Regions from separate parts of the Metasolibacillus sp. FSL K6-0083 genome, predicted to be linked through region 1. Evidence: a T-box and tRNA genes for the amino acid it is inferred to sense, from the RefSeq annotation. Region 1 holds a T-box; the other holds one or more tRNA genes.
What was found. A T-box is a leader RNA that pairs with one kind of tRNA and senses whether it is charged. The one in region 1 lies ahead of leuS (leucine--tRNA ligase), so its partner is inferred to be a tRNA-Leu.
Positions count from the first base shown of each region.

Region 1 (4,422 bases):
TTATTCACAATGGAGCGCCACAATTTCTTCCTATACACAAGGCTTAGGCATGTCTTTATCACAGTACAGTGTGATTTGGACAATTAATGGCTTGCTCGTTGTCGGCTTCCAACCAATTATTCGCCCACTCGTTCGCCGGTGGGAAAAGAAATTAAAGCACCAGCTCGTATTAGGACTTGTGCTTATGTCATTTTCTTTCTGCATCGTTGCAATAGCTGAAGAATTTACAATGTTTGCAACGGCAATGGTGATTTTAACGTTGGGAGAAGTGTTTTTCACACCTGTAATTCCTACCATTGCCAATCGCCTTGCACCTAAGGGACGACAAGGCTTTTATCAAGGTATTGTTAATAGCGCCACAACAATTGGTCGCATGATTGGTCCTTTATTCGGAGGATTGATGGTAGATTTATTCGATATGCAGACGTTGATGTGGAGTTTAGTCGTATTATTGCTCATAGCGATTATCCCCGCATGTGCCTGGCACGCAAACAATACGGAAAATTCAGAAAACTAACTACAATTTAGAAAGAAAGCTAGTACCACGAATAATAATGGTACTAGCTTTTTTGCATACATTAATTCACTTCTTTCGGCAAATGACCTAACACCTGCTGACAAAAAGGAATGCAGTATAGGAACACCCCAATATGTGTGAGTAATGGTTAAATGACCAACATTATGTTAGGCAAAGCCTCAAGCGGATATCACATTTTTGAAGAGGGATCTTTGAGCAAGTTCAAAAAGTCTAGGCTCAATTACGCTAGGGCACGATTGATTTTGGCTATAAATCATAATCATCTTCGCAATAGGTTAAATAGAGGTCAAGGGTTGGATATTTTGTATGGGAAAGATAGGTGATAAGTGAATCTTGGTGTAAGAAGTTGAATGGTGTCGGTGCTTTAGTATAGTAGTAATAATAAGAACTGTAGGGATAAAAGGCTAAGGTTTCTACTAAAGGAATGGTTGTATTAATCGGATTGCGGTGGATATAACGACTTACAACAATGATATCTAGGGGAGAGGGGACTAAATCTGAAAAAAATCTTTTTTCGTATAGGTGACCACTGTAGTCATATTTCTTTTTAAAATAATCACTGTAGCGCCTATTAATCATCGCCATAATTTTGCTATGAGGAACAAAAGGGGAATGGAGCAATAGGTGATAATGGTTTGGCATAATACAAAATGCAATAATTGAAAATTGATACTTTTGGTAGGTGTACTCCACAATGCGAAAAAAAGCTTGGTAGTCTGTGTGATGTAAAAAAATTGTTTGCCGATTATTTCCGCGCATAACTATATGGAAATAATGGTATGGTGACCAAAGGCGATGTTTTCTAGCCATAACAAACCTCCTTTTTATATTGTTATTAAGTTTAAAAAGAGCTAAAGATATTGTCAAATCACACTAGGCAATAAACTTTATATAAAATGTCGCAAATAGGAAAATTGATTATAAAAAATAGATGAAATTTTAAGTTTGGATAATAAATAAACACCAAAAATTTTTTTTGGTGAATTGTGTGAAAATTGTTTGCGTGCCAGGCACTTTAAAAAAGGCTTGTGCTTTCTAGCTAATTCCATTAGAATGAAGGCATTATATACAACGACTATGACAAGGAATAGTAAATTTCGACACTTTTTAGAGAGCTAGCGGCTGGTGTGAGCTAGCAAGTGAACAAATTGAACTCGCCTTTGAGTTGCTTTTAGTGAAAAAGATTAACTAGAAGCCGTGTTTTCGCGTTAAGAAGCTGGAGCTGAGTGCAGTGTCACTAATTTGGGTGGTACCGCGGGAGTCAAATTTACTCTCGTCCCTTTCTACGGAATGGGGCGAGTTTTTTATTTTTCTAAAAATTCTGTCACTTCAGTTTGAACGGTGGAAAACAAGTCGATACTATGATTTTGAGGAGGAGTAATATGAGTTTCAATCATCAAGAAATTGATAAGAAATGGCAAAAGTATTGGGCGGATAACAAAACATTTAAAACGGTGAATGACAACAGTAAACCAAAGTTTTTTGCATTAGATATGTTTCCGTACCCATCAGGGGCAGGCTTGCATGTAGGACATCCACTTGGCTATATCGCGACGGATATTTTAAGCTCGTTTAAGCGCATGCAAGGCTATAATGTGCTACATCCGATGGGCTGGGATGCTTTCGGGTTACCTGCTGAGCAATATGCACTTGATACAGGAAATGATCCTGCAGAGTTTACGGCGAAAAATATTGCGACATTTAAGCGTCAAATGAATGATTTAGGCTTTTCTTACGACTGGGACCGCGAAATTAATACGACAGACCCTAAATATTATAAATGGACGCAATGGATTTTTATCCAATTATTCAATCGTGGTTTAGCGTATGTAGATGAAGTACCTGTAAATTGGTGTCCAGCACTTGGAACGGTACTAGCGAATGAGGAAGTAATCGATGGTAAATCCGAGCGCGGCGGGCATCCGGTAGAACGTCGCCCAATGCGTCAATGGATTCTACGCATTACGGAATATGCAGACCGTCTATTAGAGGATTTAGATGAGCTTGATTGGCCAGAAAGCTTAAAGGAAATGCAGCGCAATTGGATTGGTCGCTCAGAAGGTGCGGAGGTCACATTTACAATCGATGGTACAGAGCACTCATTTGACGTTTTCACAACGCGCCCAGATACGCTATTTGGTGCAACATATGCAGTATTAGCACCAGAGCATAAGCTAGTTGCTGAAATTACAACAGCTGAACAGCGTGCGCAAGTGGACGCTTATCTTGATAAAGTAAAAACAAAATCAGACCTTGAGCGTACAGACTTAGCAAAGGAAAAAACAGGTGTATTCACAGGTGCTTATGCAGTAAATCCAATTAACGGTGCAAAAATTCCTGTATGGATTGCTGATTATGTACTTGCAACATACGGTACAGGTGCAATTATGGCAGTGCCTGCTCATGATGAACGCGACTATGAGTTTGCGAAAGAATTCGGCTTAGAAATTAAAGAGGTGCTTGCAGGCGGTGATATTTCGAAAGAAGCATTTATTGGTGACGGTGAGCATATTAACTCAGATTTTTTAAACGGCTTAAATAAGGAAGAAGGTATTACAAAAGCTATTGCTTGGCTAGAGGAAAAGGGTGTTGGTGAGAAGAAAATTTCTTACCGTCTACGCGACTGGTTATTCTCACGTCAACGCTATTGGGGCGAGCCAATTCCTGTAATTCATTGGGAAGATGGTACAATGACAACTGTTCCACAGGAAGAGCTGCCTCTAATGCTTCCAAAAACAAATGATATTCGCCCAAGTGGTACAGGTGAATCACCATTAGCGAATATTGACGAATGGGTAAATGTAGTAGACCCAGTAACAGGTAAAAAAGGTCGTCGTGAAACAAATACGATGCCGCAATGGGCGGGTAGCTGCTGGTACTATTTACGCTATATCGACCCAGACAATGATGAAATGATTATCGACCCAGAGCTAGCAAAGCGCTGGCTACCTGTTGATATTTATGTTGGTGGAGCAGAGCATGCGGTACTGCATCTGCTATACGCGCGCTTCTGGCACAAAGTGCTATACGATATCGGTGTCGTGCATACGAAGGAGCCTTTCCAAAAGCTATTTAACCAAGGAATGATTTTAGGCGAAAACAACGAAAAAATGTCTAAATCGAAAGGTAATGTAATCAACCCAGATGATATTGTGGCATCACATGGTGCGGATACGCTTCGCCTTTATGAAATGTTTATGGGGCCACTTGAAGCATCCAAAGCATGGTCGACAAATGGCTTAGATGGTGCACGTCGCTTCTTAGACCGCATTTGGCGTCTATTCATTGATGATAACGGTGCTGTGAGTAGCAAAGTCGTTGACACAAATGATGGTAAACTAGAGCTTGCTTATCATCAAACAGTGAAAAAAGTGACAGAAGACTTTGAAGCAATGCGCTACAATACGGCGATTTCACAAATGATGGTATTTATTAACGAATGTTATAAAGTGGATTCAGTGCCGAAAGAATATGCTGAAGGCTTTGTACAAATGCTATCACCAGTTGCTCGTCATATTGCAGAGGAGCTATGGCAAAAATTCGGTCATACTGAAACAATTACGTACTCAGCATGGCCAACATTCGACCCATCAAAGCTGGTAGAAGATGAAGTAGAAATCGTTGTGCAAGTGCTAGGAAAAGTACGTGCAAAAATTAAAGTTGCTAAAGATATTTCGAAGGAAGACTTGGAAGCTACTGCATTAGCAGATGAAAAAGTAAAAGAATTTATCGTGGGCAAAGACGTAATAAAAGTAGTTGTTATCCCGGGTAAATTAGTTAATATTGTAGTGAAGTAGTGGAAAGAAGGGGGGAGCTGTCGAAAAAGATAGCTCCTCCTTTTAATGTAACGAAAGTTTGTTTTCATTACTCAATCTAACCTTAGA
Region 1 is NZ_CP152046.1:47,350-51,771, forward strand. It holds gene MHB51_RS00210 (MFS transporter) at 1-517, shown strand, start outside; gene MHB51_RS00215 (transposase) at 785-1,348, opposite strand; T-box leader at 1,607-1,822, shown strand; gene leuS (leucine--tRNA ligase) at 1,921-4,335, shown strand.

Region 2 (4,422 bases), 790 kb from region 1:
AGTAGGAATGGAATTACAAGGAACGGTACGAAATGTAGTTGATTTCGGTGCCTTTGTAGATATTGGTGTTAAGCAGGATGGTCTTGTACACATATCCAAATTGCAAAAACGCCGAATCAAACACCCGCTTGAAGTTGTTGCACTTGGGGATATTGTGACAGTTTGGGTAGAAAGGGTAGAAGTAGACAAGGGGCGCATTTCTTTAACAATGCTACCACCACAGCAAAGCATATAATAAACCGTTAGAAGAGAGCACCTAGAAAGTACACATCTGGCAATTATTCGTCACAGAAAACATGGCTAATGAACAGCTTTCTTGACAGTTCTTTTCATTGCTTAACTTCTTTCAGGAAAATATTTTGTAGCGACGGGTACAGAAATCTTCCACCTCAATAGGTGGCGAGCTGAAAGAAGTTAAAGCCTCCGGCGGATGCCATAAATTTCATGAGATGTGCTTAAAACGAAGTTAGTCAAATATAATTACGCTAAGTTGACATTGATTATATGAATTTGTGGAGGTGATAAAGATGGAGGATTCACAATTGCAGCAATTAGTCGAGCAATTATCGCAGCAATATTTCCAAATGCCTTTTCAGCATAAAGCTTCTTTTAATTCACGCCTAAGAACGACAGGGGGGCGCTATATGCTACATAGTCATAATATCGAAATAAATAAACGTTATTATGAGTACTTTGGTATCGATGAGTTAACCGGGATTATTTTGCATGAGCTTTGTCACTATCATTTACATATCCAAGGTAAAGGCTATCAACATCGGGATGCAGATTTTCGTAACCTATTAAAACAAGTAGGGGCTCCTCGTTTTTGCTCCACAATTGAAAAGGAAGAAAACGGCAAAATAACTTATTATCATTATCGCTGTCTTGACTGTGGACAATTATATAGAAGAAAAAGAAAAGTCAATGTAAAATCCTATTGCTGTAGCAAATGTCGAGGCGCGATTTGCTTAACATAAATAATCTATACTGAGTAGCGGTGGCGAATGTGTTGATTAATTGCTAATTAATCGTTTATAATTGAAAAAAATTTATTACTTCAATCAAACAAAAAATTATTTTCGAAAAATATATAAAAAATGTTGACTATAAGAAATAAGGTGTCTATAATAGAAAAAGTCGGCAAGGTTATTGCTGATTGAATAACAATTAATCCGAAGTAGCTCAGTGGTAGAGCAACCGGCTGTTAACCGGTTGGTCGCAGGTTCGAGCCCTGCCTTCGGAGCCAATGGCCCGTTGGTCAAGTGGTTAAGACACCGCCCTTTCACGGCGGTAACACGGGTTCGAATCCCGTACGGGTCACCATTTGCATTTTACATTTGAATTATTTAAGGTCCCGTGGTGTAGCGGTTAACATGCCTGCCTGTCACGCAGGAGATCGCCGGTTCGATCCCGGTCGGGACCGCCATTTCGATGGGGTATAGCCAAGCGGTAAGGCAACGGATTTTGATTCCGTCATGCCTAGGTTCGAATCCTAGTACCCCAGCCATTTCACGAGCCATTAGCTCAGTCGGTAGAGCATCTGACTTTTAATCAGAGGGTCGAAGGTTCGAGTCCTTCATGGCTCACCATTTTCAACTTATTTATATAGAGTAAACTTAAATAGGAAGTTGAACGCGGTCGTGGCGGAATGGCAGACGCGCTAGGTTGAGGGCCTAGTGGGGGCAACCCCGTGGAGGTTCAAGTCCTCTCGGCCGCACCAAGTAAGATAATAATTTAGCGCCCGTAGCTCAATTGGATAGAGCGTCTGACTACGGATCAGAAGGTTATGGGTTCGACTCCTGTCGGGCGCGCCAAAAAAATATGCGGGTGTAGTTTAATGGTAAAACCTCAGCCTTCCAAGCTGATGTCGTGAGTTCGATTCTCATCACCCGCTCCAAAAAAAGTGTTGACAAATAAACGAACGATATGTTAAGATTTAATAACTGTCGGTAATGTTTGTGTCGATAGAGTAAAATGAACCTTGAAAACTGAACAAGCAAGACGTGAATGAATAAAGTTTCATTGAATAGATGAAACACAATTTTGGACATCGAATGAAGATGCCAGCAAATGTTTTAATGTATCGAAAGCGAAGCGACAGATACAAATTTGAGCTTACTCAAATTCTTTTTATGGAGAGTTTGATCCTGGCTCAGGACGAACGCTGGCGGCGTGCCTAATACATGCAAGTCGAGCGGGCGTTATTTTGGTGCTTGCACCGAAATAACGCTAGCGGCGGACGGGTGAGTAACACGTGGGCAACCTGCCCTGTAGATGGGGATAACTCCGGGAAACCGGGGCTAATACCGAATGATACTTTGAAACACATGTTTTAAAGTTGAAAGATGGTTCTGCTATCGCTACAGGATGGGCCCGCGGCGCATTAGCTAGTTGGTGAGGTAATGGCTCACCAAGGCAACGATGCGTAGCCGACCTGAGAGGGTGATCGGCCACACTGGGACTGAGACACGGCCCAGACTCCTACGGGAGGCAGCAGTAGGGAATCTTCCACAATGGGCGAAAGCCTGATGGAGCAACGCCGCGTGAGTGAAGAAGGTTTTCGGATCGTAAAACTCTGTTGTAAGGGAAGAACAAGTGCCGTAGTAACTGGCGGCACCTTGACGGTACCTTATTAGAAAGCCACGGCTAACTACGTGCCAGCAGCCGCGGTAATACGTAGGTGGCAAGCGTTGTCCGGAATTATTGGGCGTAAAGCGCGCGCAGGCGGTTTCTTAAGTCTGATGTGAAAGCCCCCGGCTCAACCGGGGAAGGTCATTGGAAACTGGGGAACTTGAGTGCAGAAGAGGAAAGTGGAATTCCAAGTGTAGCGGTGAAATGCGTAGAGATTTGGAGGAACACCAGTGGCGAAGGCGACTTTCTGGTCTGTAACTGACGCTGAGGCGCGAAAGCGTGGGGAGCAAACAGGATTAGATACCCTGGTAGTCCACGCCGTAAACGATGAGTGCTAAGTGTTAGGGGGTTTCCGCCCCTTAGTGCTGCAGCTAACGCATTAAGCACTCCGCCTGGGGAGTACGGTCGCAAGACTGAAACTCAAAGGAATTGACGGGGGCCCGCACAAGCGGTGGAGCATGTGGTTTAATTCGAAGCAACGCGAAGAACCTTACCAGGTCTTGACATCCCGTTGCCCACTATGGAGACATGGTTTTCCCTTCGGGGACAACGGTGACAGGTGGTGCATGGTTGTCGTCAGCTCGTGTCGTGAGATGTTGGGTTAAGTCCCGCAACGAGCGCAACCCTTGATCTTAGTTGCCATCATTCAGTTGGGCACTCTAAGGTGACTGCCGGTGACAAACCGGAGGAAGGTGGGGATGACGTCAAATCATCATGCCCCTTATGACCTGGGCTACACACGTGCTACAATGGACGGTACAACCGGTTGCCAACCCGCGAGGGGGAGCTAATCCGATAAAACCGTTCTCAGTTCGGATTGTAGGCTGCAACTCGCCTACATGAAGCCGGAATCGCTAGTAATCGCGGATCAGCATGCCGCGGTGAATACGTTCCCGGGCCTTGTACACACCGCCCGTCACACCACGAGAGTTTGTAACACCCGAAGTCGGTGAGGTAACCTTTTGGAGCCAGCCGCCGAAGGTGGGATAGATGATTGGGGTGAAGTCGTAACAAGGTAGCCGTATCGGAAGGTGCGGCTGGATCACCTCCTTTCTAAGGATATTTTCGGAATATCTCCTACGGAGATAGCATTCACGGATTGCTGTTCAGTTTTGAAGGTTCATCAACGGATGAATACTTCTTATTGTGTGCTCCTGCGGTTACTCGTCGCAAATACGCGAGGAAGCAAATACAGGTAGCCTATTTGTTCTTTGAAAACTGGATAAAACGACATTGAAAGTAACAAGTTTTAAATAGATCAAGTAATTGATCGTGTAAGTTCTTAAATCTTATTTCTTTTATGAGATAAGTTGTAACTAACATGAAGGTTTCAAGACACGAGTAGGACAAGGAAGCGATTGAGCGATGGAAGGAGCGTACCTAAGTACGTGACTGACAGAGTGAATGAAGCTGACGCAGTCATACGATGTGTATTGAAAGCTGAATAGGTTAAGTTATTAAGGGCGCACGGTGGATGCCTTGGCACTAGGAGTCGATGAAGGACGGCACTAACACCGATATGCCTCGGGGAGCTGTAAGTAAGCTTTGATCCGGGGATTTCCGAATGGGGAAACCCACTATGTTTAATGGCATAGTATCCATACGTGAATTCATAGCGTATGGAAGACAGACGCAGGGAACTGAAACATCTAAGTACCTGCAGGAAGAGAAAGAAAATTCGATTCCCTGAGTAGCGGCGAGCGAAACGGGAAAAGCCCAAACCAAAGAGCTTGCTCTTTGGGGTTGTAGGACACTCTATACGGAGTTACAAAGGAATGAAGTAGACGAAGC
Region 2 is NZ_CP152046.1:3,073,402-3,077,823, forward strand. It holds gene MHB51_RS14415 (Tex family protein) at 1-235, shown strand, start outside; gene MHB51_RS14420 (SprT family protein) at 528-977, shown strand; tRNA gene MHB51_RS14425 (tRNA-Asn) at 1,172-1,246, shown strand; tRNA gene MHB51_RS14430 (tRNA-Glu) at 1,249-1,323, shown strand; tRNA gene MHB51_RS14435 (tRNA-Asp) at 1,351-1,426, shown strand; tRNA gene MHB51_RS14440 (tRNA-Gln) at 1,433-1,507, shown strand; tRNA gene MHB51_RS14445 (tRNA-Lys) at 1,514-1,589, shown strand; tRNA gene MHB51_RS14450 (tRNA-Leu) at 1,635-1,720, shown strand; tRNA gene MHB51_RS14455 (tRNA-Arg) at 1,738-1,814, shown strand; tRNA gene MHB51_RS14460 (tRNA-Gly) at 1,824-1,897, shown strand; rRNA gene MHB51_RS14465 (16S ribosomal RNA) at 2,130-3,684, shown strand; rRNA gene MHB51_RS14470 (23S ribosomal RNA) at 4,079-4,422, shown strand, end outside.
Region 2: it encodes a tRNA-Leu, which carries the amino acid that the T-box ahead of leuS (leucine--tRNA ligase) is inferred to sense. The anticodon was not compared.